DNA from 4 places in the Bradyrhizobium sp. AUGA SZCCT0105 genome. Region 4 is predicted to be linked to each of the others. Evidence: predicted binding sites of a transcription regulator. Region 4 holds the regulator's gene; each other region holds the start of a gene.
The links. Region 4 encodes PhoB, which activates phosphate uptake and scavenging genes when phosphate is short. Its sites were predicted from a motif close to TGTCATNNANCTGTCAT; they were not measured.

Region 1: a site for PhoB is predicted at 3,226-3,242, ahead of JQ573_RS26225 (phospholipase C). Genes of this name have one in related genera too.
Region 2: a site for PhoB is predicted at 5,282-5,298, ahead of ugpB (sn-glycerol-3-phosphate ABC transporter substrate-binding protein UgpB). Genes of this name have one in related genera too.
Region 3: a site for PhoB is predicted at 1,497-1,513, ahead of JQ573_RS23690 (inorganic phosphate transporter). Genes of this name have one in related genera too.

The regions. Positions count from the first base shown of each region.
Region 1 is NZ_JAFCMK010000006.1:42,279-49,494, reverse strand. It holds gene JQ573_RS26235 (aldo/keto reductase) at 1-85, opposite strand, end outside; gene JQ573_RS26230 (cytochrome-c peroxidase) at 158-1,477, opposite strand; gene JQ573_RS26225 (phospholipase C) at 1,514-3,211, opposite strand; gene JQ573_RS26220 (hypothetical protein) at 3,587-3,826, opposite strand; gene JQ573_RS26215 (alpha/beta fold hydrolase) at 3,849-4,733, opposite strand; gene hydA (dihydropyrimidinase) at 4,763-6,175, opposite strand; gene JQ573_RS26205 (aspartate/glutamate racemase family protein) at 6,175-6,939, opposite strand; gene JQ573_RS26200 (GntR family transcriptional regulator) at 6,936-7,216, opposite strand, start outside.
Region 2 is NZ_JAFCMK010000004.1:673,033-680,248, reverse strand. It holds gene JQ573_RS22770 (DUF1150 domain-containing protein) at 17-283, opposite strand; gene JQ573_RS22765 (Hsp20 family protein) at 334-759, opposite strand; gene JQ573_RS22760 (hypothetical protein) at 835-972, opposite strand; gene JQ573_RS22755 (sn-glycerol-3-phosphate import ATP-binding protein UgpC) at 1,035-2,117, opposite strand; gene ugpE (sn-glycerol-3-phosphate ABC transporter permease UgpE) at 2,117-2,965, opposite strand; gene ugpA (sn-glycerol-3-phosphate ABC transporter permease UgpA) at 2,965-3,846, opposite strand; gene ugpB (sn-glycerol-3-phosphate ABC transporter substrate-binding protein UgpB) at 3,909-5,225, opposite strand; gene JQ573_RS22735 (CaiB/BaiF CoA-transferase family protein) at 5,638-6,843, opposite strand; gene JQ573_RS22730 (organic hydroperoxide resistance protein) at 7,066-7,216, opposite strand, start outside.
Region 3 is NZ_JAFCMK010000005.1:136,344-143,559, forward strand. It holds gene JQ573_RS23680 (hypothetical protein) at 1-671, shown strand, start outside; gene JQ573_RS23685 (DUF5413 family protein) at 859-1,293, shown strand; gene JQ573_RS23690 (inorganic phosphate transporter) at 1,576-3,198, shown strand; gene JQ573_RS23695 (Crp/Fnr family transcriptional regulator) at 3,220-3,630, shown strand; gene JQ573_RS23700 (GCG_CRPN prefix-to-repeats domain-containing protein) at 3,721-3,966, opposite strand; gene JQ573_RS23705 (hypothetical protein) at 4,046-4,288, opposite strand; gene JQ573_RS23710 (AraC family transcriptional regulator) at 4,526-5,488, shown strand; gene JQ573_RS23715 (DUF4112 domain-containing protein) at 5,565-6,125, shown strand; gene JQ573_RS23720 (hypothetical protein) at 6,291-6,581, opposite strand; gene JQ573_RS23725 (DUF3309 family protein) at 6,804-6,968, opposite strand; gene JQ573_RS23730 (hypothetical protein) at 7,106-7,216, opposite strand, start outside.
Region 4 is NZ_JAFCMK010000008.1:321,453-328,668, forward strand. It holds gene JQ573_RS32540 (Hsp33 family molecular chaperone) at 1-467, opposite strand, end outside; gene argF (ornithine carbamoyltransferase) at 683-1,609, opposite strand; gene JQ573_RS32550 (aspartate aminotransferase family protein) at 1,609-2,814, opposite strand; gene JQ573_RS32555 (GcrA family cell cycle regulator) at 3,311-3,823, shown strand; gene phoB (phosphate regulon transcriptional regulator PhoB) at 4,141-4,851, opposite strand; gene phoU (phosphate signaling complex protein PhoU) at 4,982-5,698, opposite strand; gene pstB (phosphate ABC transporter ATP-binding protein PstB) at 5,796-6,614, opposite strand; gene pstA (phosphate ABC transporter permease PstA) at 6,611-7,216, opposite strand, start outside.

The DNA.
Region 1 (7,216 bases), on a different contig from region 4:
TGCGGGCGCAGGTCCGCCCGCGCAGCTCCCAGGTGCCGAGCCCGATCGCGGGGATTCTGGCACCGTTGCCTTCGACCACATTCATGCGCCCATTATGCGCGCATGACGAGGACCTGCCAACTCACGCATGGGTTCCGCGATGAGCCGTCGCGACCGCTCACCGCTCCGGCTGGTAACCGTCGGTCAACGTCTTCAGGAAGGCGATGATGTCGGCTTCGTCCTGCGCGGTCATCGCCGGCGTGTCGCCGAGATGGCGCTCGAACGGCGGATCAGCGACGTCGACATTGCCGTGATGCTTTTCCGGCAGATCGTCGTATTTCCGCACCGTACCGTCGGCCGCACGCGGGTAGACCTTCTCCGGATTGGTATCGCGGAAGTTATAGAAATCGAGCACCTGCTCGAGGCTCGTGAAGACGCCGTTGTGGAAGAACACGCGTCGGGTTGCGGTGTTGCGCAAGGTCGGCGTCAGAAACATCCCGCAATATTGCGTCTGCTCGGCAATGTCCGTGCGGTACGGGCCGCAGACCCCGAGATCGAAATAGTTGGGATCGCGGTTGCTGGCGAGCGCGGCGTTGCGTGGCGCGCCGAGCGCCTCATACTGGTGGTCGGTGAACAGCGGCGGCAGGCCGTCGCGGGTCGGCGCCGAGGTATGGCAGCCGGCGCAATTGGCCTTGTCCGGATCGTTGAACAATTGCAGGCCGCGCAACTCGCTTTCGCTCAGCCGCGTCTTGCCTTCCAGCCAGTAGTCGAACTTGCTGCTGTAGGGATGGAAGCTCGACTCCTCGACCTGGTAGCGCGCGACCGCGAACATCGCCTCCGCGACCATCAGCCGCGTATTGTCGAAGATGTTCGCGCCGAACAGTTCGGCAAAGCGCGGGGCATAGCTCGCCTGGCGCAGCTTCTGCGCCACCACCTCGATGCTGCCGCCATCCATCTCGTTGGGATCGAGCAGCGGGAAGATCGCCTGGTCCTGCAGCGTATCGGCGCGGCCGTCCCAGAACAGTCCGCCCTGCGGCACGATGTTGACCGCCGACGCCGCGGTCCCGGTCGCGACCTTTTTCGCACGCGCGGCCTGCTGACCTGCCGCGGCCAACTGCGCGAAGTCGACGACATTGTCGTCCTCGTCCTTCTCCGGCCCGATGCTGAAATTCGGTTGCCGCTCGAGATAAGTCAGGCTTGGCACGGCGCGCGTACCCTGCCGCGATTGCGCGGGCCCGCCGAACATCACCGCCGCATTGTTGGGCGGTCCGTAGGCGTGGTCCGGACTGTGACAGGAGGCGCACGACAATGCGCCCGACGACGACAGCGACGCGTCGAAGAAGATCATCTGCCCGAGCTGCGCCATGCCGGACAGCGGGGCGACCGGCGGACGCCTGAGCTGCACCGGACTCGGATTTGTCCCCGGAAGTCCCTGGGTCTCGACTGCCGCAACGGCGCCGGCCATGCAGAGCAGGCCGGCGCCGAGAAGCCACAACATGCGGCCGTTCATATGACGTCCAGTGATCCCAGAGCGTTAGTGATGGTGATGATCGTCAGACGGGCTGACGATGACCGTGCCGGCCGTCGGATCGAGGAACAGCTTGTTCTGCCGATCGTCGTGGTCGTGATCGTGGCCATGATCGAAGTCGAACATGTCTGTGATCGATTCGACGCTGTCGTCGAACGAGCCGCCGCCGAGACGCTGGCCGTGCAGCCAGTTGTCTTCGATGAAGCGCACGACCGACGCCTGCGAGATGCGGGTGTGGCTGACGAAGTTCTTCTTGGCGTAAGGCGAGATCAGCAGGAACGGGATCCGCGTGCCGGGACCGCAGCGGCCGTTCACCGGCTGACCGTTCAGGCCCTTCGGCTGCGTCTGCTTGCCGATACCGCGGCCGCACTGGCCGGGACCGTTGACCTGGTCGGCGGTCGGATCATACGAGGCGCTGATCGGCGCAAGGTACTGGTGGTCGTACCAGCCGTCGGAGTCGTCATAGGTGATGATGACGGCAGTCTCGCGCCACTCCTTCTGCTTCTGCAGGAAGTTGATCAGCTCGACATTGCCCGCCTGCTCATCGAGCGGATCGGAGTTGCCGGGATGTCCGTCCTGATAGGCCGGCATCTTGATATAGGAGACCGCCGGGAAGTTACCGGCTTTCACCGAAGCGTAGAAGTCCTCGAGATCGTAGGCGTGGTTGGCCGGATCGAGCGTCTTGCTGCCGGGGACATAGGTGTGGCCGACCGCATCGACCGAACTCGGCCGCGCATGGGTCGGGTTGGCGGTCGACTTGTAGTACTGGAACCAGGCGTGGTGCGGGATGTAGTCGACGATGCTGCCGTTGACGTTGCTCGAGAAGGTGCTGCGGGCGCAGTTGGTGGTGCCGTTGCTGTTCTTGAGCGTCAGGTCGAAGCCGCCCATGAAGCTGCCCCAGCTGATGTGCTCGGCGTTGAGCAGGTCGCCGATGTTCTTGCTGGTCATCAGGACCTGGCTGGTCGTGCTCGAGCACGCGTCGTAGGCAGGGTCGGTATCACCGGTCAGCGTCAGGCCGCCCTGGCCGTCGGCGATCGACGATGACGTGCCGACGATGTTCTGCGCACCATTGGTCTGGCCGGAGACCACCTCGAGCGCGCCGGGCGTCGACGGACCGAAAGTGTCGGTCCAGTTGTTGTCGCTCATCGCGAAGTTCTGCGCGTAATTCCAGAACGCGGTGACGGTGTTGCCGTCGAAATAACCCATCACCTGCCCGTTGGTGCCGAAGGCGCCGACGCCGCCGGCGGTGCCGCGACCGGTGAACTTCGGAAACAGGTCTTCCCTGCCGTTGTCGACCGCCTGCTGCTCGGGCGTGTAGGCGTGGTTTTGCGAGCGCGTGTTGGCCTGGGTGCGATCGAGCCGGAACGGATTGGTCGCGCCGGTGCCGTTGGCCGCATTGGTGTTCGGGTTGTTGGTCAGCAGATTGGCGTTGGCGAGGTTGTTGACCTTCGGCGTATGCGGCTTGGCCGTGAACGGAATCGAGCCGGTCGGATTGGCCGCATTCGGGTAGGTTGCGAAATAGTGATCGAACGAGCGGTTCTCGTTGAAGATCACGACGAGATGCTTGATCGGCGTTTCCGTGTGAATGTCGTGCGGATGACGATGATCGTGATCTCGATCATCGTCGTGAGCGGCGGCGCTGCACACAACTGCAGCAGCAGCGACCAGACAGACTCCGACCGTTGAAAGGAATTTCGCCTTCACTTCTTGCCCCATTTTTTAAGGATTTATGACGTCGACATGCGACAAGTTATCCATCGCCGATGACAGCGCTGTGTAAGTTTCATCACAGCGATTCATCATCGCGCGTTCGATTCACGCGTCGGTTGCAGCGCGAGCAAACGGATGTTGCATCGTTGTCATCGAATCGATCGCGGTGTCGATAACGCCGCTATGCCAGCCGCATTTCAAAAATCTGGTAGATCGAGAAGACTAACTGGAGACCAGGAGGTCCGCCTGCACTTGAACCGTCACGACAAGTCTGCCCAACGGATGCGATGCGACAATCGCCCGCAACACATCGCTAGTGCATATACATCCAAAAGAATTCCTCATCTGCCTTGTTCATGTCGCTCGACATCACAAGCCCGAGTCTTTGGGTGACTTCCTGCACCATAACGTATGCTCGCCGAAATTCGCCCGAGCCCACAACTCCTTGAAACTCTCTAGCTCCACGGGATGGTTGTGGAGGAACATCTCCACTTGGTGTTCATACTCATTTTTCACTTCTTCGAGGGTTTTCATGTCGATGACAGTGAGAATGGCTGAAGAGTGACGTTCTGTATCGGAGTGCTGGTGATCGCCAATGTAGCTCGCCATCGAAGCTGCCAGGCTGATCGCCTTAATCCTTCATCCCGGTGATCGAGGCGCTCACCGCCCTGGGATCGCGCTGTGGCCAGCGGCCGCTTTCGACCTGCGCCAGGAAATCGCCGACGATCCGGTTGTATTCGTCGGGCTCCTCGATGTTGATGGCGTGGCCGCAGTTCGGCATGACGGCGAGCGCGGCGGACGGGATGCTCTGCTTCATCAGAACGCCCGGCAGCAGGCACGGCCAATCCTCGTCACCGGTGATGATCAGCGTCGGCACCGTGATGCGCTTCATCTCGTCGACCAGCGTGTAGAGCGAGGGACGCTCCTTCTGGACGCCCTGCTGGGTGTTGGCCGATCCCACCGCCGAATGCTCGGCCAGCATGGCCTTGAATTCGGCGTGGCCGCGCGGATCCTTGTTCTCGTACTGCACGCGGGTCGGGCCGTAGGCGTAACGCTCGGCGAACGTCGGCATGCCGTCCTTGCGGATCATGCCCGCGATCACGTCGGCCTCGGCGCGAAACGTCTCGCGCTTGTCGAGCTCGGCGCCATAGCCGCAACCGCCGATGCACAGCGACAGCGCGCGCGCCGGGTGACGCAATCCGAAATGCAGCGTCGCAAACCCGCCCATCGACAGGCCGACGATGTGCGCCTTCGGCGCGCCGATGTGATCGAGCACGGCAAGAATATCGTCGGCGGCGCGCGCCTGCGAATAGGACGAGACCTGCTCGGGCACGTCAGACGGTGGGAAGCCGCGCGCATTGTAGGCGATGGTGCGGAAGCGCTTGCCGAAATGCCGCATCTGCGGCTCGTAGCTGCGCAGGTCGCCGGCGAATTCATGGACCAGGATCACCGGATGGCCGGATCCGGTCTCCTCGAAATAGAGCCGCACGCCGTCATCTGTCGTCGCGTAGGGCATGGTGGTCTCCTGCCTTCTTGCTTTGCAGGTTACGGGATGGTCGCTCCTGCGGGTGGTTTGGCGCGCGGCAAATATGTGCCGTGGTCCTTGCTGCCGACAAGGGTGCCGTCGTCGACGACCACCCTGCCGCGCACCATGGTCAGCACCGGCCAGCCGGTGACCTCGAGCCCTTCATAGGGCGTGTAGTCGGAGCCGTCATGGATCAGTTCGTGGCGGATCGTCACCTTGCGCTTGGGATCCCACAGCGCGATGTCGGCATCCGAGCCGACGGCGATCGTGCCCTTGCGCGGATAGAGGCCGTAGATCTTGGCATGATTGGTGGCGCTGAAGGCGACGAAGCTGTTGAGGTCGATGCGGCCCTTGACCACGCCCTCGGAGAACAGGATCGGCAGCCGCGTCGCCACCCCGGGGATGCCGTTCGGTACCCAGCGGAAGCTGGTGCGCCCCTTGGGCGCGAGCTTGCCTTGCGGGTCGTGGTAGCGGAACGGACAGTGGTCCGACGAGAACACCGAGAACACTTCCTGCTGCAAGCCTTCCCAGCAGGCCTGCTGGCTGGCGACATCGCGCGGTGGCGGCGAGCAGACGTACTTTGCGCCCTCCATGTTGAGCTGATCGAGATCCTTCTCGGTCAGCATCAGGTATTGCGGACAGGTTTCGCCCATCACCGGCAAGCCCCGCTGCTGCGCGCGCCGGATCTCGTCCATCGCTTCGCGGTTTGAGACATGCACGATCATGATCGGCACATCGACGAGCTCGGACAGCGAAATCGCGCGGTGCGTGGCCTCGCGCTCGACCGGGATCGGCCGCGAGGTCGCGTGGAAGCGCGGCGCGGTGTTGCCGGCGCGTTCCAGCCGGTCGGTCAGGAAGCGGATCGCGTCGAAGTTTTCCGCATGCACCATCAGCATCGCGCCGGTCTCGCGCGCGACCGACATGGTCTCGAGCAATTCGCGATCCGACAGCGCCAGCCCCTCATAGGTCATGAAGACCTTGAGCGAGGTATAGCCGTCCTCGACCAGCGCCGGCAGCTCCTGGCCCAGCACATGCTCGGTCGGATCGGTGACGATCAGATGGAAGGCGACGTCGACGTGGCATTCGCCTTCGGCCAGCGAATGGTAGTGCTTGAGCGCCTCGCGCAGCGTCTGGCCCTTCTCCTGCAGGCAGAACGGCAGCACGGTGGTGTTGCCGCCGAACGCCGCCGAGCGGGTGCCGCTGGCAAAGCCGTCGGCCATCACGATGCCATCGCCCGATGGCTGGGCGAAATGGACATGGCTGTCGATGCCGCCGGGCAGCACGAGCCGGTCGGTGGCGTCGATGATCGTGGCCGCATCGCCGAGATCGCGGCCGAGCGCCGTGATCTTGCCGTCACGGATTCCGACATCGCAGGCGAAGGTGTCGGCAGCGGTGACGACGGTGCCGCCGCGGATGATGGTGTCGAAGGACATCAGTCCGTCCCCTCTTTCGGTGAGCGATGTTCGATGATTGCAGCAAGCGGCCCGGCCAGCCCGAGCGTTGGTTTTGGATCAGGCCGCCGGAAGGTGCCGGCGACCGCCTTGCGCGGCTTAAGCACGGCAAGCGTCTCCGCCTGGCGCACAGCGGCCGCGACCGGATCGACCACGGGCACCGGAATGCGGTCGCGGACCTTTGCGGCAAGGCCTGCGAGCGGCGCGCCTGACAAGATGACGACGTCGGCGCCGTCCTGTTCGACCGCCTGGTTGGCGAGCGCGACCAGCAGCTCTTCCTTCTCGGCCTGCACGTCGGAGATCGACTGGAAGCTACCGTCGAGCGTGCGGATGCCGGCGCAGCGCGAACTCAGCCCGTGCATGGCGACGCACTCCTCATACCAGGGCGCCAGCGCGCCGGCGAAGGTCACGATGGAGAACCGCCGCCCGAGCATGCAGGCGGTGAGCATCGCGGCCTCGGCCAGGCCCACCACCGGAAACGCGAACAGCTCGCGCGCGCCGAACAGGCCGGGATCGCCGAACGCGGCGATGATGGCGGCATCGATGCCGGCGCCGGCCTCGGCCAGCATCTCCAGCGCGATCGCGCCGCCGATCTGGGCCTCGGCGCGGGTCGCGATATACGGCACGCCGCGCGCGGCGGTCGCGGGCACGAGCTCGGTGCCGGCTGAAGCCACCTTGCTGCCGGCGGCATGGAGCAGATCCGTGACCGCCACTGTCGTGTTAGGATTGAGCAGCAGGATCTTCATGGCGCAACGTTCCTCGTCTTGCGGCCGCGCGGCTTTGCGGGAGTGTCCGGCGCCGCGGCGTCATCCGCCTCGTTGTTCAGTGCCTTGCCATCGAGCGTCTCGGCGACGATATCGCCGGTGCGGCGCACGTGGTGGGCCAGCATTTGCCCGGCGCGGGCCGCATCGCGGCGCCTGAGCGCGGCCAGGATATCCTGGTGCTCGCGCACCGATTCATCCCAGCGCCCAAGCACCGAGAGTGCAAAGAAGCGCGCCCGCTCGGCCCGCGCCAGAAGTGCCT
Region 2 (7,216 bases), on a different contig from region 4:
CTGAATTAGCCGTGCGCTAGTGCACGCTGACGGCCTGCAGCTCGTTGCTCCAGGCGTTCGCGATCGCGGCTTCGCGGCTGTCGGTCAGCATGATCGGCGTGCCGTCGGCGGCATGCAATGCGAACAGCTTGAGGCCCGGCGCGATCTTCGGCGCCTGCGGAAAGAGGTCCGGCACGTCCTCGGAACGGACCTGCTTCACATAGGCGATATGGCCCTCGCCTAGATGGGCCAGCGCTTCCGGCGTGACGCTCTCGGATTGGAAGATGATATTCGCTTCACTCATGGTCTCGACTCCTCAGTCAGATAAGCGGTCGAGTCCGCTCGTTGTTTCTATTATTCGTGTTCATTGATAGCGATTGTCTTAACGACCCGTTCAGGTTCCGGCCTGGCCAGGTCGATCGACAACAACCCGTTCTTCAGATCCGCGCCCAGCACCTGCATCCCCTCCGCCAGCACGAAGGTGCGCTGGAAGTGGCGCGCGGCGATGCCGCGATGGATGTATTGCCGAGCCTTGTCGTCCTGCTGGCGGCCGCGGATGACGAGCTGATTTTCCTCAATAGTTACATCGAGTTGGTCGCGGGTGAAGCCCGCCACCGCCAACGTGATGCGCAACCGCTCGGGCTGCCCGTTGGTACGGTCGCACCGCTCGATATTGTACGGAGGATAGCCGTCAGCGCCCTTCACGACGCGGTCGAGCGCACGCTCGATCTCGTCGAATCCCAGAAGGAACGGACTGGACAACGATGGAACACGAGACATTACAAAGTCCTCTCGAAGCGACTTTGAGGGGCCCTTGCGGCACCCCATGCAACCGGCGGGCCGCTTGCCCGTCGGTCATAAGCCAATATGGGAGTGATCTGGATAGCGTTCAAGCGCTTCTGAAACCAGCGTAAATGCCGCCTGACGCATATCGGTTCTGATCAAATCAGGACCGATATATTCCACTTTTTGTTTTGGGCGCGTTTTCTTCATGCGAACCGGTGTCCACTTCGCTCGAAAACGCGCCAGGATGGCCCCCGATCGTTCCTGATCGGTTACGGGCCGACGCGCTTGCGGCCGTCAGCGGTAAAAAGATGCAGTTTGTCGCGCGGCGCGACCGCCCGGATCTGCTCGCCGATCGCAGGCCCCGTGGCGCCGGGAACCCGGACGATCACCTCGCCCGGCGGCAGCTCGCCCGGATTGGCGGCGATGGCCCGTTCCTCGCGCTGGCGGCTGCCATAGACGAAGGTCTCGGCGCCGACATGCTCGATCGCCTCGACCGTCAGGCCGAGCGCGACGCCGCCGGATGCGGTCTCGCCGGTGATCACGAAATCCTCCGGCCGGATGCCGACGATGCCGGCACCATCGGCGCCCCCGATCTGGGATTGCAGCTCGTCCGAGCGCAGCGGCATCAGGTTCATCGGCGGGGCGCCGATGAAGGAGGCGACGAAGGTGGTCGCCGGCTTCTGATAGATTTCCAGGGGATTGCCGATCTGCTCGACCTGGCCGCCATTCATGACCACGAGGATGTCGGCGAGCGTCATCGCCTCGAGCTGGTCGTGGGTGACGTAGATCGAGGTGGTGTTGAGCCGGCGCTGCAGCTTGCGGATCTCGACCCGCATCGCGATGCGCAGCTTGGCGTCGAGGTTCGACAGCGGCTCGTCGAACAGGAAGACTTTCGGCTGCCGCACGATGGCGCGGCCCATCGCGACGCGCTGGCGCTGGCCGCCGGACAGCTGCCGCGGCTTGCGCTCCAGCATCGGCGAGAGCTCAAGCACGCGCGCGGCCTCCTCGACGCGGGTCTTGACCTCGGCTTCGGCCATGCCGCGGTTGCGCAGGCCGTAGGCCATGTTGTTGTAGACGCTCATATGCGGATAAAGCGCGTAGTTCTGGAACACCATCGCGATGTCGCGATCGGCGGGCTCGATCTGGTTGACGATGCGGCCGCCGATGTCGATCTCGCCGCCGGTGATGGTCTCGAGCCCCGCGACCATGCGCAGCAGCGTGGACTTGCCGCAGCCGCTTGGGCCGACCAGCACGCAGAACTGGCCGTCGCCGACGTCGACATCGACGCCCTTGATGGCCTCGAAGCCGCCGGGATAGGTCTTGCGGACGCTGCGCAGCGTGACGTTAGCCATTACTTTTCCGTCTCCACCAATCCGCGCACGAACAGTTTCTGCATCACGACGACGACGAACACCGGCGGCAGCATCGCGAGCAGCGCGGTCGCCATCACGACGGGCCATTCGGTCAGCGCGTCGGTCGTGGTGATCATCTTGCGGATGCCGACCTGGATGGTCTGCATGTCGTCGCGCGTGGTGATCAAAAGCGGCCAGAGATACTGATTCCAGCCGAGGATGAACAGGATCACGAACAGCGCGGCCATGTTGGTGCGCGACAGCGGCAGCAGCGTATCCCAGAAGAAGCGGAACGGGCCCGCGCCGTCGATGCGCGAGGCCTCCAGCAATTCATCCGGCACGGTCATGAAGAACTGCCGGAACAGCAGCGTTGCGGTGGCCGAGGCGATCAGCGGCAGCGACAGGCCGGCATAGCTGTCGAGCAGATGCAGGTCGGCGACGATCTTGTAGGTCGGATAGATGCGCACCTCGACCGGCAGCATCAAGGTGATGAAGATGATCCAGAAGATCGCCATCCGGAACGGAAAGCGGAAATAGACGATCGCATAGGCCGAGATGATCGAGATCGCGATTTTGCCGACCGCGATCAAGAGCGCCATGATCAGCGAGTTCAGCATCATGTTGAGCACCGGCTCGCGGGTCGAGCCGCTCGTGCCGACAAACAGCGTCTGGTAGTAGGTCTTGAAGAAATGGCCGCCGGGCAACAGCGACATCTGGCCATTGGCGATGACGGCGTTGTCCTGGGTCGAGGCGACGATCGCCAGATAGACCGGGAAGGCGACGATCGCGATCCCGATCCACAGGATGGCGTGAGCCAGATAGCGCTGGAAACCCTCCTCCTCGACCATCAGTAGGTCACCTTGCGTTCGACGAAGCGGAACTGGATGCCGGTCAGCACGATGACGATGACCATCAGGATGACCGACTGTGCCGCGGAGGAGCCGAGATTGCCGCCGAGCAGGCCATCGGTATAGACCTTGTAGACCAGCGTTTCGGTCGCCTTGCCCGGGCCGCCGCGGGTCATCGTGTCGATGATGCCGAAGGTGTCGAAGAAGGCGTACACGATGTTGATCACCAAGAGGAAGAAGATGGTCGGCGACAGCAGCGGGAAGATCACGGTCCAGAACCGCCGCATCGGGCGGGCGCCGTCGATCGCAGCGGCTTCGATCACGCTCTTCGGGATGCTCTGCAGCCCGGCAAGGAAGAACAGGAAATTGTACGAGATCTGCTTCCAGGCCGCGGCGAGGATGATCAGGGCTGCGGCCTGGTCGCCGTCGAGCAGCGGATTCCAGTCGACGCCCATGGCGCGCAGATAGCGCGACAGCACACCGAGCGAGGGGTGCAGCATGAACACCCAGAGCACGCCGACCACCGGCGGGGCGACGGCGTACGGCCAGATCAGCAGCGTGCGGTACAGCGTCGAGCCGCGCAGCGGCTTGTCGGCCATCACCGCGAGCAGCAGCGCGAACGACAACGAGGACACCGCGATCGCAAGCGAGAACGCGAAGGTTCGGACGATGGCGGCGAAATAGGCCGGGTCCTTGAACAATTCGAGATAGTTCTCGAACCACACGAAGGTGGTCGAAAGGCCGAAGGCGTCCTGCAGCAGGAAGGATTGGATCACCGCCTGCGCGGCCGGCCAGTAGAAAAAGATCAGGACGATTGCGAGTTGCGGGGCAACCAGCGCGTAAGGCAACAGCTTTGACTGGAAAATCGCTTGCTTTTGCATGATCTCGGCAAAATGGCAGGCCGCGTTTGCGGCCTGCCGGTTGATGGTCTCAAGACATCATGTCAGTGGACGGCGGTCTTTTCAAACTGCCGCAGCATCTGGTTGCCACGTTCGACGGCCGAGTCCAGCGCCTGCTTGGCGGTCTTCTTGCCGGCCAGCGCCTGCTCGATCTCCTCCGACCACATGTCGCGGAGCTGCACCATGTTGCCGAGGCGCAGACCGCGGGAATTCTCGGTCGGCTCCTTGTTGGTGAGTTCGAGCAACGGGGTCTCGAGATAGGGCTGGTCCTTGTAGAAGCCCTCTTCCTTGGCCTTGGCGTAGGCTGCCTTCGTGATCGGCAGATAGCCCGAGGCCTTGTGGATCCAGATCTGGCGATCGGTGTCGGAGAGGAAGGTCAGGAACTTGGCCACGCCCTTGTATTCTTCGGCCGACTTGCCGCCCATCACCCACAGCGAGGCGCCGCCGATGATCGAGTTCTGCGGCGCGCCCTTGACGTCGGGATAATACGGCATCGGCGCGGCGGTGAAGTTGAACTTGGCCTGCGCCTTGACGTTGCCGAAGAAGGCCGACGAGGTCAGGTAGATCGGGCACTCGCCCGCGGTGAAGCGGCCTTCGCCGGTGTTGGTGCGGCCGGCATAGTCGTAGGTCTTGTCCTTTTGCAGCTCGACCAGGTTCTCGAGATGCTTGACCTGCAGCGGACCGTTGAATTCGAGCACGGTGTCGAAGCCGTCGAGGCCGTTGGCCTTGCTGGCGAGCGGCACGTTGTGCCAGGCCGAGAGCTGCTCGAGATTGACCCAGGTGACCCACGAGCCGGAGAAGCCGCAGGTGGTGTAGCCGGCCGCCTTCAGCTTCTTGGCGTCCTCGAACACTTGCGGCCAGGTCTTCGGAATCTCCGCGATGTTGGCCTTCTTCAGCGCATCGAGATTGACCCACATCACGGTCGACGACGAGTTGAAGGGGAACGACAGCATCTCGCCCTTTGAGGTCGAGTAATAGCCGGTGATCGCGGGCAGATAGACGCTCGGATCGAACTTCTCGCCGGCGTCGGCCATCAGCTTGTAGACCGGTTTGACGGCGCCGGTGGCGGCCATCATCGTTGCGGTGCCGACCTCGAACACCTGCATGATGTGCGGCGCGTTGCCGGCGCGGAACGCAGCGATGCCGGCGTTCATGGTGTCGGCGTAGCCGCCCTTGTAGGTCGGGATCACCTTGTAGTCGGACTGCGAGGCGTTGAAATCGTTGGCCAGCTTGACGATGACGTCGTTGTTGGCGCCGGTCATCGCGTGCCACCACTGAATCTCCGTCACTGCAAACGCAGGCGACGCGAATACAAGCGTGGCAGCAGCTGCCGCAGCAGCGCCGAGTCGTCTGAAAATCATCAAAAGCCCCTCCCGGTTGGAACGTCATCTTTCGTTGCGCGCGTTAACAGCGCCGGATGACGTTCAAATGACCGTATAAACGAAAGCCATGGTACGGGGGAAGCCGAAGCAAAGGGAAGCGCTAAAAAAGGCGGAGAACGCAGCCGCGTGCGTGCGGTGCAACGCCGGACGCGACGTTGCACCGCAGGGGCTGACGGTTCTCGAAGACACGGACTCCGCATCACCTCGCCCCGCGTGCGGGGAGAGGCCGGAACGCATCGTTAGATGCGTTCCGGGTGAGGGGGATTCTCCGCAAACGCCGCTACTGTCGTATGCGCGGAGACAGCCCCTCACCCCAACCCTCTCCCCGTAAGAACGGGGCGAGGGAGTGCACCGCCATCGCGGTCGGTATTCGACGTGATCTCCTGACGCGTCAGCGCTGGCGCTGGGGACCGCAGACCACGCCCTTGTCGACCAGGCCGTTGATCTCGTCCTTGGAGTAGCCGAACTCGCCGAGCACTTCCGCAGCGTGCTGGCTGAACTTCGGTGGCGTGCGGCGCAGGCTCGGCTTGGTGCGTTCGAGGCGGATCGGCGAGGCGACGCCCTTGTACCAATCCTTCTCGATGACGTCGCCGCGATGGATCGTGTGCGGGTTGGTCAGCGCCTGGTCGATCTTCTGCACCGGGCCGGCCGGCAAGCCGGCGGCGAGCAGCCGGTTGCACAGCGGTTCGGCCTCGTGCTGGCTGAACACCGCGGCAAGCTCGGCCCTCAGCGCATCGCGGTTGGCGATGCGGTCCTTGTTGCGGGCAAAGCGCGGATCGGTGCCGAGCTCGGGCTTGCCGATTTCCTTGGCGAGCTTGCGGAAGGTGCCGTCATTGCCGACACCGATGAAGATGTTGTCGGTCTTGGTCGGGAAGATCGCGTAAGGCACGAGGTTGGGATGTTCGTTGCCGGTGAGCGACGGCGGCTTGCCATGCATGAAATAGTTCGCGGTGTGCGGATGCATGATCGCAAGCCCGGTCTCGTACAGCGTGGTCTCGATGAACTGGCCGAGCCCCGAGCGCTGCCGCTCCGACAGCGCCATCAGGATGCCGATCGCCGCATAGAGCCCGGTCGTGATGTCGACCAGCGGCACGCCGATGCGCATCGGGCCGCTCTCGGGCGAACCGGTCGCCGCGATCATGCCGGTCATCGCCTGGATGATCGCGTCATAGCCGGGATTGCCGCCGCGCGGGCCGTCGGCGCCGAAGCCGGAGATCCGGCAATGTACGAGGCGCGGAAATTTCGCGCGCAGCACGTCGTTGCCGATGCCCCATTTGTCGAGCGTGCCCGGCTTGAAGTTCTCGATCAGCACGTCGGCGGTTTCGAGCATCTTCATCAGCACCGCGCGTCCACCCTCGGAGGCGAGGTCGAGGCCGATCGAGCGCTTGTTGCGGTTGATGCCGACGAAATAGGCCGCGTCTTCCTCATGGAAGGGAGGGCCCCAGTCGCGCACCTCGTCGCCGGCGGGCGGCTTGACCTTGATCACGTCGGCGCCGTGGTCGGCAAGGATCTGGGTGCAATACGGGCCGCCGAGCACGCGCGTCAGATCGATCACGCGCAGTCCGGTCATCGCGCCGGTAGCCGCTGGGGTATTCATGGAAACAACCTTCGCTCAGTTGGGATCGGAAAACGAGGGTCCCAGAGCTAACGGTCTTCAGGCGAGGCAGCAATGCTTCCGTCGGCGCAGGCCCATGCAGCAGGCGGCGCGTGCGTTCGCCAAGCGAACTGAAAAGAGCGAACTGGCATCCGCAATGCAATGCTCTCTTGAAATGCAATAGTCCGCCACGCGGGACGTGGCGGACTATCGGCAGTCGGTGAACTAGACGACGCTCAGCTTGACGTCGACATTGCCGCGGGTCGCGTTGGAATAGGGGCACACATGGTGGGCCTTCTCGACCAGCGCTTCGGCGTCAGCGCGGGAGAGGCCGGGCAGCGAGACGGCGAGGTCGACGGCAAGGCCGAAGCCGCCT
Region 3 (7,216 bases), on a different contig from region 4:
CCCTTGTCAGCAGCCTGTTCAAATCCTCGGCCCCCGTCGAGGCGCCGAAGGACGCCACGGCGACGCCTTCGAGCAAGAAGATCACCGACCGCGTCGGCCAGCCGTCGTCGTCCGGCGAGCCGGTCGCCCCGGTAGCGCAGCGCGTGGTGCTCTATGACGAGGACCCGTCGGATCCGAAGGGCAAGCAATATGTCGGTTCGGTGGTCTGGCGCACCGAGCAGGTCAAGGGATCGGGCAACCAGAAGCCCGACATCGCCGTGCGCGCTGACATCGACATCCCCGATCGCAAGTTCAAGATGACGATGTCGTTCCGCCGCAACACCGATTCATCGCTGCCGGCGAGCCATACCGCGGAATTGACCTTCATCCTGCCGCAGGACTTCGCCAATGGCGGCGTCGGCAACGTGCCGGGCATCCTGATGAAGTCCAACGAGCAGGCGCGCGGCACGCCGCTGGCCGGGCTCGCGGTCAAGGTCACCGACGGCTTCTTCCTGGTCGGCCTCTCCAATGTCGACGCCGACCGTTCGCGCAATCTGCAGCTCTTGAAGGAGCGCTCCTGGTTCGACGTGCCGCTGGTCTACACCAACCAGCGCCGTGCCATCATCGCGATCGAAAAGGGCGCCCCCGGCGAGCGCGCCTTCAACGACGCCTTCGCGGCGTGGGGTGAGTAACAGCTTCAGCGCTCACCTCGGTCCTCACGATCTCATCGCCCGGCTGAGTCCGGGCGATTCCGTATCGCAGCGAACTGTTGCAGCGCATCGACGCGATGATCCCGGAACATTACCGGGCGCTTTCGAATTTCCCTAGAACCGTCGCGTGACTGCGTTACACTCGCCTGATGTCGGGCAGGGGCACGCCATGAAACGCTATCTGATCTTCGCAGCCATCGGGCCGTTCATCGGCGGCTTCCTGCTGCTGCTCATGACCACCTATCAGTCCGGCTACTGGACCGAGACCAATGGCGGCGAAGTGGCGAAGCTGTTCGTCGTGTTCGTGAAGTCGCTGCAATACAATTATCTGTTCGGCATCGTGCCGTCGCTGATGTTCGGCGCGATCGACGACATCCTGATGCATATGCGGCGGATCACACCGACGGTGCGGATGCTGATCGTAGGTCTCGTGGCGTTCGTCGGCGCGGCGCTGACCTACGCCTCGCACGGCTCCGAAAGCGGCGCCGTGCAGTTCATCCTCTACGGGCTGGTCGGCTTCATCCCGGGCGTGATCACGTCCTGGCTGGCGCACAAATATGCCGAAGAGCAGCACGTGCCGGCACAGCCGGCGTCCCAGCATTAGGGCATGTACGCATTGCCTCGGGAAAACAGAAGTCGCCGGCTTTGACATGCTCGGCGATTTCTGACGGGGCGGCACATTGAGCGCATCGCAGCCGGACAGGTGGTCATGCCAACGCATGGCGAGCAGCCGGTCGCGCAATTATAGTAATTTTGTCAATGTATTAGACGTCGGCTGAAAGCCGGGGGCATTGCCCTTCATGGAACTGTCATATGGGCGTCATGTAAACGTAGTCCCAATGTCACATGGCCGCTTTTGTCCTCCCGCGGCCGTGAGGGCGATCATATGAGCGATGTAGCGTTACCTGGTTCGATTGAGCCCGCGCGGCGCCGCGGCCCCGATCTCGAGAAGGGCTTTCATCCTCTTACCGGCATCATCTATCTCGGCGTGATCGGAGCCGCGCTGCTGTTCGTGGCCTACAGCATCTACGCGGACGTCGGCGCGACGGGCGCGGGCAAGACCTCTTATGCGGCGTTCCTGCTGCTGTTCGTGGCGCTGTTGATCTCGCTCGGCTTCGAATTCGTCAACGGCTTTCACGACACGGCGAACGCCGTCGCGACCGTAATCTACACGCGCTCGATGCCGGCCCACATTGCCGTGGTCTGGTCGGGCCTCTTCAATCTGATCGGCGTCCTGCTCTCCAGCGGTGCCGTTGCCTTCGGCATCGTCTCGTTGTTGCCGGTCGAACTGATCCTTCAGGTCGGCAGCAGTGCCGGCTTCGCCATGGTGTTTGCGCTGCTGATCGCCGCCATCATCTGGAACGTGGGCACCTGGTATTTCGGATTGCCCGCCTCGAGTTCGCACACCCTGATCGGATCGATCATGGGCGTGGGGATCGCGAATGCGCTGATGCATGGACGGGAGGGGACGTCCGGCGTGGATTGGTCGCAGGCCGTCAACACCGGCAAGGCGCTGCTGCTGTCGCCGCTGTTCGGATTTGCGCTCGCTGCCATCCTGCTCTACGGGCTGAAAACCGCGCTGTTGCGCGCAACGCCGGCGCTGTTCGGCGAGCCGAAAGGCGATCAGCCGCCGCCGTGGTGGATCCGCGGCATCCTGATCCTGACCTGTACCATGGTCAGCTTCTTTCACGGGTCGAACGACGGTCAAAAGGGCATGGGTCTCATCATGCTCATCTTGATCGGCGTGGTCCCGACCGCTTACGCACTCAACCGCGCGATGCCTGCGAGCCAGATCGCGGCATTCACCGCGAATTCGGCGGCGGCGAGCAAGGCGATCGAGGATAGGGGAGCCGATCGCAAGGTGACGGGCAATCCGCGTCCGGCGGTGACGAACTACATCGCGCTTCGACAACTCACCGACGATACCTATCCGTCACTCGCCGTTCTCGTCGGCGAAATCAGCGACCAGGTCATTCAGTATGGTTCGCTGGCGAAATTCCCGGCCGAGACCGTCGGCAACACGCGTAACGACATGTATCTGGTATCGGAGGCGCTGCGCTCGCTCATGAAGAGCAGCGACAGCGGGCTGAACGATGCCGATGTCGCGACGCTCAATCGCTACAAGGGCTCGCTGGATGCCGCGACCAAATTCATCCCGTCCTGGGTGAAGATCGCGGTCGCCATCGCGCTCGGCCTCGGCACGATGGTCGGCTGGAAGCGGATCGTCGTGACGGTGGGTGAAAAGATCGGCAAGACCCATCTGACCTATGCGCAGGGCGCCTGCGCCGAGATCACGGCGGCGGCGACCATCGCCGCGGCAGACGGATACGGCTTGCCGGTGTCGACGACGCATGTGCTGTCATCCGGCATCGCAGGCACCATGACCGCAAACGGGTCCGGCCTGCAATGGTCGACAATCCGCAACATCGCCATGGCCTGGGTTCTGACCTTGCCGGTGGCGATGCTGATCTCTGGCATTCTCTACTTCGTGTTCGCGCATTTGTTTTAGCCGGAGCAGCAAGACAACCGGATGCAAGAGATCTGCATCCGGGTTCGGGGAAAGGAATCTCGAGTGGCAGATGCAAGCTTCAGCCTTCTGACGGGCAACGATATCGAAACCCGCCTGGTCCGAGCCGGTGGCATTATTTTTCGCGAGGGCGAGGAGGCCAACGAGCTGTTCGTGATCAAGAGCGGCTATGTGCGCATTCAGGTCGGCAACAAGACCATAACGGACCTGCCGGCCGACACGATCTTTGGCGAAATGGCATTGATCGACAACGAGCCGAGGAGTGCGACCGCCACGGCGCTCACCGATGTCGAGCTCGTCCCGGTCTCGGAAAAGCAGTTTCTCTTCCTCGTCAGCCAGACGCCGCATTTCGCGCTGAAGGTGATGAGGACGCTGGCCCAGCGGCTCAGAACCATGAACAAGGGCGTCTTCTAGAGCGTTTTCGAGCGAAGTGGATCGAACGCAAAAGCGGCGGACGTTTCCGTCCGCCGCCGGCGTGATGAAAAGGCCTGGGTGCCGAAATGCTCAGGTGCCGTTGGCGCGGCAGCGGCCGCCCGGGCCGAGATACCAGCCGCGCGGACAGGCGTGCATCCACGGCCGCGCGTAGTTGCGGCGGCAGCCGCCATAGGGACCGCGATGCCAGCCGCCGCCACAGCCGCCGGCGACCGCGATGACATCGGGATTCTCGGTGGGCGTAACGGGCGCGAGCGGCATGGCGCCGGCGCTGCCGAGCGAGGCGAGAAGGAAGGCGGCCGCAATCAATCTGGTCATGAGTGTCGTCCTCTGCTGATGTCAAAAGTCATTCGTTGATCTCTTCAAAAATTCGCTGCGCGCTTCTCCAATTCGTGCGCTAGCCGCCGCCAGCGAACGCGATGCCGGCACGCACCTCGCCCATCGCCTGATCGATCAGGCCGAGCGCACGCTCTCGGTGGCCGCCCTTGTTCGGCGTCGCCCTGGTGAGCTCGGCGCGCGCCGATTGCAGCATCGCAAGGCTCTCGTCCATGTGCGGCTGGGCGCCGATCGCGTAGCCGATCCCCATGCTGGTGGTGATCGCAACCCCGAGCAGCACCTTGCGGATCGCGGAAGTCTTCATCTCTTGGTCTCCTCTGGCTGGCCCGCTTGTGTGCGGGGGCTCACTTTGAGTGGTCTTTGCCGGCTGCGAGCCGGTGCCATCGGTAAGCCCCCGGCGGCAGGCGCGTCTTGGACTGGGAAGCGCCGGAGGATTCCGGACTTGGACTGTCCGGCGCTGTGCACAGGGCCGGTGGCTTTCACCTTCCGTTCATCTCGTGGTGGCCAGACTGCCGGCCAGCACCTTGGTCCCGTCCTTCCGATGTCCGTCATCAAAAAAAGGCTGTCGACCGACATGCTGCCGCCCGGTCTGGGTGAGCGGCAGCGCTACATGTTCTTCGCCGAACTGTTCGAGCATTTCTCCAACACCGGCGAGCTCGACCCGTCACCGGCGGTGCCGTTTCGCGCGACGATGAACTCGATCCATATCGGCACCACCCTGCTCGGCCGTTGCAACGGCAGCTTCACCACCGTGCGGCGCGAGCGGCGCCAGGTGCTGGCGACCAATGACGACCGTTACTGCCTGGCGCGCAACACCGGCGACCGCGCCTCGACCGTGACGCATCGCGGGCGCGAATTCCAGATGCGGCCGGGCGCGATGGTGCTGCTCAAGCTCGACGAGCCGTTCTTCACCGCCGACGGCGCCCACCACAAGCGCTTCACCAACGTCCATCTGCCGATGGCGACCTTGCGATCCATGGTCACCGGGGTCGACGACCTGGTCGGCCGCGAGCTCGCGCCGGGCGGCGCGCTGTCGCTGGCGATGGACTATAGCGACCTGCTGCTGCAATCGCCCGATGCCGTCGATGAGGCCGGCTTCGCCATCGCGGCGCATCTGTTGGATCTCGCAGCCCTCGGCCTCGGCGCCCGCGGCGATCTTGCGGCCGCAGCACAACGCCGCGGGCTTCGCGCGGTCAGGCTGAAGTCGCTGCTGATGATCCTCGCCAAGCGCTTCACCGAGCCGGATTTCTCCGCGCACAAGCTCGCCGCCGCGACCGGCCTGTCGGAGCGCTACGTCAACGAGCTGCTCTACGAGGCGGGCGCGAGCTTCACCATGCGGTTGACCGAATTGCGGCTGACGAAAGCTGCCGAGATGCTGGTCCATGACGCCGAGCGGCGGATCAGCGACATCGCCTTCGATTGCGGGTTCAACGATCTGTCCTACTTCAACCGCTGCTTCCGCCGCCGCTTCGGTCTGACGCCATCGGCGGCGCGGGGCACGTGATGCGGCTTGAACGGCCTTGAATGTGACACAGTGGTAATGTGACGCAACTTGAACCACCTGCCTGCGTTACCATGTGATGGCCATGCCCGAGGACGACATTTTCTCTCCCCACGCCACGCGATCGCGGCCGCCTTTCGGCGGGGCGCAGGCGCGCGGCAAGATCATCGATCAGGACGGGCGCGAGCTCGGCGATGGCCCGCTGCATCCGCAGTTCCAAGGTTTTCAGGGAGCCTTTCAGGAAGGCCTCCGCTTCGACTTCCGCAACTCCACCGCCAACCCGTTCGGCAATCTGACGCGCGAGGAGCGGCTCGCGCGGCTGGAGATGATCGCAAAGCTGCTCGACGTCGCCTTCGTCGTTCCGGGCACCAATGTCCGCTACGGCATCGACGGGTTGATTGGCCTGATCCCGGTGATCGGCGATCTCATCACCACCGCGATCTCGCTGTGGCTGGTGCGTGAAGCCCGTCTGTTGGGCGCGCCCTGGCACATCACCGCGCGGATGCTTGCCAATGTCGCGGTCGACGGCGTGGTCGGCATGGTGCCGGTGGCGGGCGATGCCTTCGACGTCATGTTCCGCGCCAATATCCGCAATGTGCGGATGCTGCGGCGCTGGCTCGACAAGCAGCCGAGACTCTAGAGCCGATTCCGTTCCGATTGAATCGGAACGGGGCTCCCGATTGTTGTTTTGACGCGTTTTCTTCACGCGAACCGGTATCCACTTCGCTCGAAAACGCTCTAACCCCCAAAACAAAAGCCCCCGGATCGGTCCGAGGGCTTTTCGTTGGGCGACGAGCAGAAAGCTTTATGCGGCGTCCGCGTCGGTCTGGGCCGGCTCAGTGCGCGGACGGCGCGGCAGCGGGAAGCCTTCGCTCTCATACAGCGAACGGATGCCGTTCTGGTCGAAACGGGCTTCCTCGACCTGGAGATAGGCGCCGTTCAGCGAATCCGCTGGCAGCTGCTCCATCGCGAACTGCACGGCCTCGGCAGCAGTGCCGAAACGGCGGTAGGCAAAGCCGGCCCGCTTCTTCTTGCGGATCGCGGCAGGGAACAGTTCGGCGGACGTGTTATAGTTGAACGGACGCAGGGGACGCATGGTCGACGACCTCTTGTGTTCTTGGCATAGAGCGGCGAAAGGGATTTTGGGGGACGGCGGCCTATAATCGGCGGCGCGCCGTACATGTCATTTCGATCCCTAATATAGGCCTCTTTGACAAAAATGCGACCCCAGAAGCGCCCCCGGCAGGGCACATGCCGAATCCGCGCATGGCACGCGGTCAATCAAAATAACTCCATCAATTTCAATGGCTTACAGCCATTAAATCTTGTCGAGCAAGGCCAGGATCACGACCACGATCAAAATCACCCCAAAAAGGCCCATTCCGGAGTGGCCGAGACCATAGCCATAGCCGCGGATGCGGCCGCTATAGCCGCCCAGCAGGATAATCAGCAGGAGGATGATGAGGATCAGTCCAAGCGACATGGCGCCCTCCTCAGAACAGGCGGCAGCCGCACGGCGAGACGCCTACGGCCCCGCGAATTCGGAGCAAAGCACATTCCGGGGCGCGAGTCGTTAAGGCCGCCGGCCGATCACGAGGATGTTGTTGGGCGCCGGGGCGGCTATTTCTTGCTCTCGTCGATCGGGAGCACCTTCAGCGGGGTCGGGTAGGGCTCGACCCGCAGCGAGTCGCTGGCGATCAGGCCGATCTTGTGCAGCGGCGCCTGTTCGAG
Region 4 (7,216 bases):
CCGTCGAGCGCGACCAGGCCCTGGTAGCGGCTGGTGTTCGCGCCCTGATCGATCGTCATGGCAAGATGGCCCTTGCCGAGCAGCTCACCCGAGCTCTGCCCGTCCTTGAGGCGCGCCACATCGTAGCGCGCATAGGCACGCAGCCGGTCGGGCGCCTGGAAATCGACGATCAGGAGCGAGACCGGTCCGTCGGTCCGGGTCTGCAGGATGAAGCGGCCCTCGAACTTGACGGAGGAGCCGAGCAGCGTGGTGAGCACGATGGCCTCACCGAGCAGCTTGCCGACCGCCGGCGGATAATCGTGCTTGTGCAGGATCTCGTCGAGCGCGGGGCCGAGCCGGGTCAGCCGGCCGCGCAAGTCCAGCGCGCCGACCTCGAAGGCCAGCACGGCATCGTCGACAGGAACCGCCGAGGGCGCGCGAATGGGCGTCTCGGCCTGGATTTTGATGTCGGGGGATTGTGAAACCATGGCGCTCTATCTGGGGTCTCGGACCATGAAATAAAGGGGTTCAGCATACCGGGAATCGACGTCGTCCCTGCGAAAGCAGGGACCCATAACCACAGGATTTTTGTCGCGGCACAAGACGTCTGCCCATGTGCCTTTTTCGCAGGCCGCGGCGTATGGGTCCCTGCTCCAGTGAGCAATTGCGCACAAGGCAGGAACGACGGCATTGATATCGTCGACTACGCGACCGTGTCGAAACACCAGGCCAGGATGCCCTTCTGCGCATGCAGGCGGTTTTCCGCCTCGTCGAACACCACGGATTGCGGGCCGTCGATCACCTCGTCGGTGACCTCCTCGCCGCGATGCGCGGGCAGGCAGTGCATGAACAGCGCGTCCGGCTTGGCGAGCGACATCAGCTTGGCATTGACCTGATAGGGCTTCAGCACGTTGTGGCGGTGCTCGCCCTCCTTGTCGCCCATCGACACCCAGGTGTCGGTGACGACGCAGTCGGCGCCGCGCACGGCGGCTTCCGGATCGGTGCCGAGCATGATCGGCGCGCCGGTGGCCTTGATCCAGTCCCGCATCGGCTTCTTCGGCGAGAGCTCCGGCGGCGTCGCGATGTTGAGATTGAACTTGAACCGCTCGGCGGCGTGCGCCCAGGAGGCCAGCACGTTGTTGTCGTCGCCGGTCCAGGCCACCGTCTTGCCCTCGATCGAGCCGCGGTTTTCCTCATAGGTCATGAGGTCGGCCATCACCTGGCAGGGATGCGAACGCCGGGTCAGCCCGTTGATGACGGGCACGGTGGCATGAGCGGCGAGCTCGAGCAGCGCGTCATGGTTGAGGATGCGGATCATGATCGCGTCGACATAGCGCGACAGCACGCGCGCGGTGTCGGCGATGGTCTCGCCGCGGCCGAGCTGCATCTCGGCGCCGGTCAGCATGATGGATTCACCGCCGAGCTGGCGCATGCCGACGTCGAACGACACCCTTGTGCGGGTCGACGGGCGTTCGAAGATCATCGCCAGCGTCTTGCCTTCGAGCGGCTTCCTGCCCTTCTCATGCGCCTTCAGCTTCGCCTTCATGGCGGCACCGGCTTCGAGCATGTTGCGCAGCTCGGCGAGCGGCAGCTCGTTGATGTCGAGGAAGTGACGGACCGGCTTGCTCATTATCCAGCCGCCTTCTTCGGCTGCGGCGCCGATAGCACAGAGCAGGCGCGCTCGAGCGCTGTGATCGACTGGTCGATCTCGGCCTCGGTCACGATCAGGGGCGCCAGGAACCGCACCACATTATCGCCGGCGCCGACGGTGAGCAGTTTCTCGTTGCGCAGCGCGGCGATCAGATCGCCCGACGGCACCACCGCCTTGACGCCGATCAACAGGCCCTCGCCGCGCACCTCCGACAGCACGCCGGGATAGCGGTCCACGACGGAAGCGAGCTTCTGCTTGAGCAGCAGCGACATCTTCTGCACATGCTCGAAGAAGCCGGGCTTGAGCATGACGTCGAGCACGGCATTGGCGGATGCGACCGCGAGCGGATTGCCGCCGAAAGTCGAGCCGTGCGAGCCCGGCGCCATGCCGGCTGCAGCCTGCGCGGTCGCGAGCACCGCGCCGATCGGGAAACCGCCGCCGAGCGCTTTCGCCAGCGACATCACGTCCGGCGTGACGCCGGTGCGCTTGTAGGCGAACAGCTCGCCGGTGCGGCCCATGCCGGTCTGCACCTCATCGAAAGCGAGCAGCAGGCCATGCTCGTCACACAGCGCGCGCAACGCCTTGAAGAACGCCTGCGGCGCCGAGCGCACGCCGCCCTCGCCCTGCACCGGCTCGATCAGGATGCCGGCCGTGTGCGGGCCGATCGCCTTCTTCACCGCCTCGATGTCGCCGTGCGGCACCTGGTCGAAGCCGTCCATCGGCGGGCCGAAGCCCTCGAGATATTTCGCCGAGCCGGTCGCGGCCAGCGTGCCCAGCGTGCGGCCATGGAAGGCGCCTTCGAAGGTGATGATGCGGTAGCGTTCGGGATGGCCCTTGGAGAAGTGGTGGTGGCGGACCAGCTTGATCACGCCCTCCATCGCTTCCGCGCCGGAATTGCAGAAGAACACGAAGTCGGCAAAGCTCTGCTCGCACAGCCGCGCCGCAAGCACCTCGCCGTCCGGGCTCTTGAACAGGTTCGACATGTGCCAGAGCTTGGTCGCCTGCTCCTGCAGCGCCTTGACCAGATGCGGATGCGCATGCCCGAGCGCGTTCACCGCGACACCGGAGGTGAAATCGAGATAGCGGTCGCCATTGGTTGCGATCAGCCAGGCGCCCTCGCCGCGCTCGAAGCCGAGATCGACCCGGGCGAAGACGGGGAGCAGATGCGACGAGGCGTTGGTCATGGCGTTCACTGCCGGTTTGAAGCCGTCAATCGCCGCGCGCCTTGACGCCTACGCAGCAACCGCCAGCTTCGGAAAACAAAACGGCCGCCTTTGCGGGCGGCACGTGCGGGTCATTCTATGCGGCGGCCGGTCAGTGTCAATCGCCAGGAGCCGGCCTTTGCCGGCCTTCCTGCAATGCGAAACCGGCGCAATCCGGAGCATTCCGGTGCGGTGGAAAAGCCTCATAGCAATGCTTAACTTTGTGGGAACATGTGGACGCACGGCCGCGGACTCTTGCGCCAGAGTCACGCCATATTGTAGCGTTTGGCCTGTCGGGTACGACATCTCGTGCGGCAGTACTGGACCCTCTAAGTAGCCTTCGTGTCTCGCGTAAACGTTCGGGCGCAACACCGTGCCCGGCGAGGGCTAAGGGATTCTGGCCGCAGGGATATTTGTCCAGATTGGCTCGCAGCGCCGCTCCGATGAGTGGCCGGCGCCATGCGAAAGGAAGAATGTGATGACTGTATTGACCTGGTCCGACGATCGCGTCGAGCAGCTGAAGAAGCTCTGGGAATCCGGCCTCTCGGCCAGCCAGATCGCGGCGGAACTTGGCAATGTGACGCGAAACGCCGTGATCGGCAAAGTACATCGGCTCGGCCTCTCCGGCCGCGCCAAGGCCCCCTCCACGGCCGCGCCGCGGCAGCGCAAGGCCCGCCCCGCCCAGCACATGATGCGGGTGGCGCGCCCGGTCTCGCGCGGCAACACTGCGCTTGCGCACGCCTTCGAGGTCGAGATGGAGCCCGATCCGATCTCCTTCGACAACGTGGTGCCGATGAGCCAGCGGCTGTCGCTGCTCGAGCTCAACGAGGCCACCTGCCATTGGCCGGTCGGCGATCCCTCGAGCCCGGAATTCTTCTTCTGCGGCGGCAAGGCGCTCGCCGGTCTGCCCTATTGCGCGCATCACTCGCGCGTCGCCTATCAGCCCGCCGCCGATCGCCGCCGGCCGTCGGCGAAGCCACAGATCAAGTAAGCACTCGGGAAACTGCCTGGACTGTAAAAACAAATCCCCGCGAAAGCGGGGATTTTTTTGTGGCTCGTAGCCCGGATGGAGCGAAGCGTAATCCGGCGCGGTGTTTGAAGCGGAGAATGAAGTTCTGGATTTCGCTTCGCTCCATCCGGGCTACGTCACATCACCGGCGTCGTCCCGGCGAACGCCGGGACCCATAACCACGAATGGGCGTTGTTAGAAAGTCGTCTGGCCGCTTGCCGATTGCGCCGGCCGCGGCTTATGGGTCCCGGCGTTCGCCGGGACGACGCCGTGTTGTGGTTTACGATTGTCGGCCAGCCTTACGGCTGCGGTTCGGCCTTCGCGAAGCGGTCGTCGAGCGCGTAGCCGGCGCCGCGCACGGTGCGGATCGGATCCTGCTCGCGGCCCGGATTGAGCAGCTTGCGCAGGCGGCCGATATGCACGTCGACGGTACGCTCATCGATATAGATGTCGCGGCCCCAGACGCTGTCGAGCAGCTGCTCGCGGCTGAACACGCGGCCGGGATGCTCGAGGAAGAATTCGAGCAGCCGATACTCGGTCGGACCGAGATCGATCGGACGTCCCGAGCGCGCCACGCGGCGCTTTTCGCGGTCGAGCTCGATGTCGCCATAGGTCAGCACGGTCGCAAGCCGCTCCGGGCTCGCACGGCGCAGCAGGCCCTTCACCCGTGCCAGCAGTTCCGGCACCGAGAACGGCTTGACGATGTAGTCGTCGGCGCCGGTGGCAAGCCCGCGCACGCGCTCGCTCTCCTCGCCGCGCGCGGTCAGCATGATGATCGGAAGCTGCTTGGTCTCGGGCCGCGCCCGCAGGCGGCGGCACAGCTCGATGCCGGACAGGCCCGGCAGCATCCAGTCCAGTACCACGAGGTCGGGAACGCGCTCCTTCAGGCGGGTGTCGGCATCGTCGCCGCGCCCCACCGTCTCGACATCGTAGCCTTCCGCATCGAGGTTGTAGCGCAACAGTGTCGTCAGCGCTTCCTCGTCTTCGACTACCAGAATGCGTGCGCTCATCGGCTTAAGTTCTCTCTCTGTGATGATCCGTTGCCCAGACGCAAACCGAAACGCTTGCTTTCCTGAGCATAATCCCCGCGGAAACGACTTGTCGTGAAGACAATCCGGCTCCGCGCCTGCGGATCATGTCCTAGGTACCGGGCACCGTGGTGGCAAAGTTGGTCATGTCGCCCTTCGGGCGCTTGTCGGTGATCTGCTGGCCCTCGATCATGTAGAACACGGTTTCGGCGATGTTGGTGGCGTGATCGCCGATCCGCTCGATGTTCTTGGCGCAGAACATCAGATGGATGCAGAACGAGATGTTGCGCGGATCCTCCATCATGTAGGTCAGCAACTCGCGGAACAGCGAGGTGCAGATCGCATCGACCTCCTCGTCGCCCTTCCAGACGTTCATCGCCGCCGGCAGGTCGTGCGCGGCATAGGCGTCGAGCACCGACTTGACCTGCGACAGCACGAGGTCGGTCATGTGCTCCAGGCCGCGGATCAGCTTCAGCGGCTGGAAATCGCTTTCCAGCGCCGCGACGCGCTTGCCCATGTTCTTGGCGAGGTCGCCGATCCGCTCGAGGTCGGTGGCCACGCGCATCGCGCTGACGATTTCGCGCAGGTCGATCGCCATCGGCTGGCGGCGGGCGATCGTCAGCACCGCGCGCTCTTCGATCACGCGCTGCAGATTGTCGATCTCGATGTCCGCGGCGACCACGCGCTTGCCGAGCGCGACGTCGCGACGGATCAGCGCGTCGACCGACTCGGTGATCATCCGCTCGACGAGGCCGCCCATCTCGGCGACCAGGCGGGTCAACTCCTGCAGGTCGCTGTCGAATGCCTTGGCGGTATGTTCAGAAGCCATCGCTTGTCTCCCTCATGATCCCGGGGATCATGATTTGGTGTCCTCAGTTTCGCATGATCCGGTCGGAAAACCGGTACCCAATTTTGCGGACCATGCGCTAGCCGAACCGGCCGGTGATGTAGTCCTGGGTGCGTCGATCGCTCGGCGAGGTGAAGATCTTGTTGGTGTCGTCGAACTCGATCAGCTCACCGAGATACATGAAGGCGGTCTTGTCGGAGACGCGCGCCGCCTGCTGCATGTTGTGGGTGACGATTGCGATCGTGTAGTCTTCGGAGAGCTCCTGGATCAGTTCCTCGACCTTGGCGGTCGAGATCGGATCGAGCGCCGAGCACGGCTCGTCGAACAGGATCACCTCGGGACGCACCGCCACGGTGCGCGCGATGCACAGGCGCTGCTGCTGGCCGCCGGAGAGCGACAGGCCGGAAGCGTTCAGCTTGTCCTTGACCTCATTCCACAGCGCGCCGCCGCGCAGCGCCTTCTCGACCCGGTCGTCCATCTCGGACTTCGAGATCTTTTCGTAGAGGCGGATGCCGAAGGCGATGTTCTCGTAGATCGTCATCGGGAACGGCGTCGGCTTCTGGAACACCATGCCGACCCGCGCGCGGAGCAGATTGAGGTCGAGCTTGGGATCGAGAATGTTGGTCTGGTCCAGCATCAGCTGGCCGACCGCGCGCTGGCCCGGATAGAGATCGTACATCCGGTTGAAGATGCGCAGCAGGGTCGACTTGCCGCAGCCCGACGGGCCGATGAACGCCGTGACGCGGTTGGTGCCGAGCGTCAGGTTGATGTTCTTCAGCGCGTGGTGCTCGCCGTAATAGAAGTTGAGGTTGCGCACCGTGACTTTCGGCGGCGCTTCCGGCAGCGGCACCTGGGGAACGTGGCTCGCGACAGTCGTTGAGACGGAAAGCTCGGTCATTTTGCGGCCCTTTCGGCACCAAGGATACGCGCGCCGATATTCAGCGCGAGCACAGTGAAGGTGATGAGCAGCGCACCGCTCCACGCCAGCTCTTTCCAGTAGGCGTAGGGGCTCTGCACGAAGTTGTTGATGGTCACCGGCAGGTTGGCCATGGTCTTGGTCAGATCCAGGCTGAAGAACTGGTTCGACAGCGCGGTGAACAGCAGCGGCGCGGTTTCACCGGCGACACGGGCGGTCGCCAGCAGCACGCCGGTGATCAAGCCGCTACGCGCAGCACGATAAGCGATCCGCTTGATCACCAGCGAACGCGGCAGGCCGAGCGCGGAGGCCGCCTCGCGCAGCGGATTGGGCACCAGCAGCAGCATGTCCTCGGTGGTGCGCAGCACGACCGGGATCACGATCACGGCGAGCGCGAGACTGCCTGCGATCGCCGAGAAGCCGCGCATCGGCACCACCACTGCGCCATAGATGAACAGGCCGATGATGATCGAAGGCGCGCTGAGCAGGATGTCGTTGATGAAGCGGATCACCGAGGTGAGCTTGTCGTGCTTGCCGTACTCGGCGAGGTAGGTGCCGGCGAACAGGCCGAGCGGCGCGCCGAT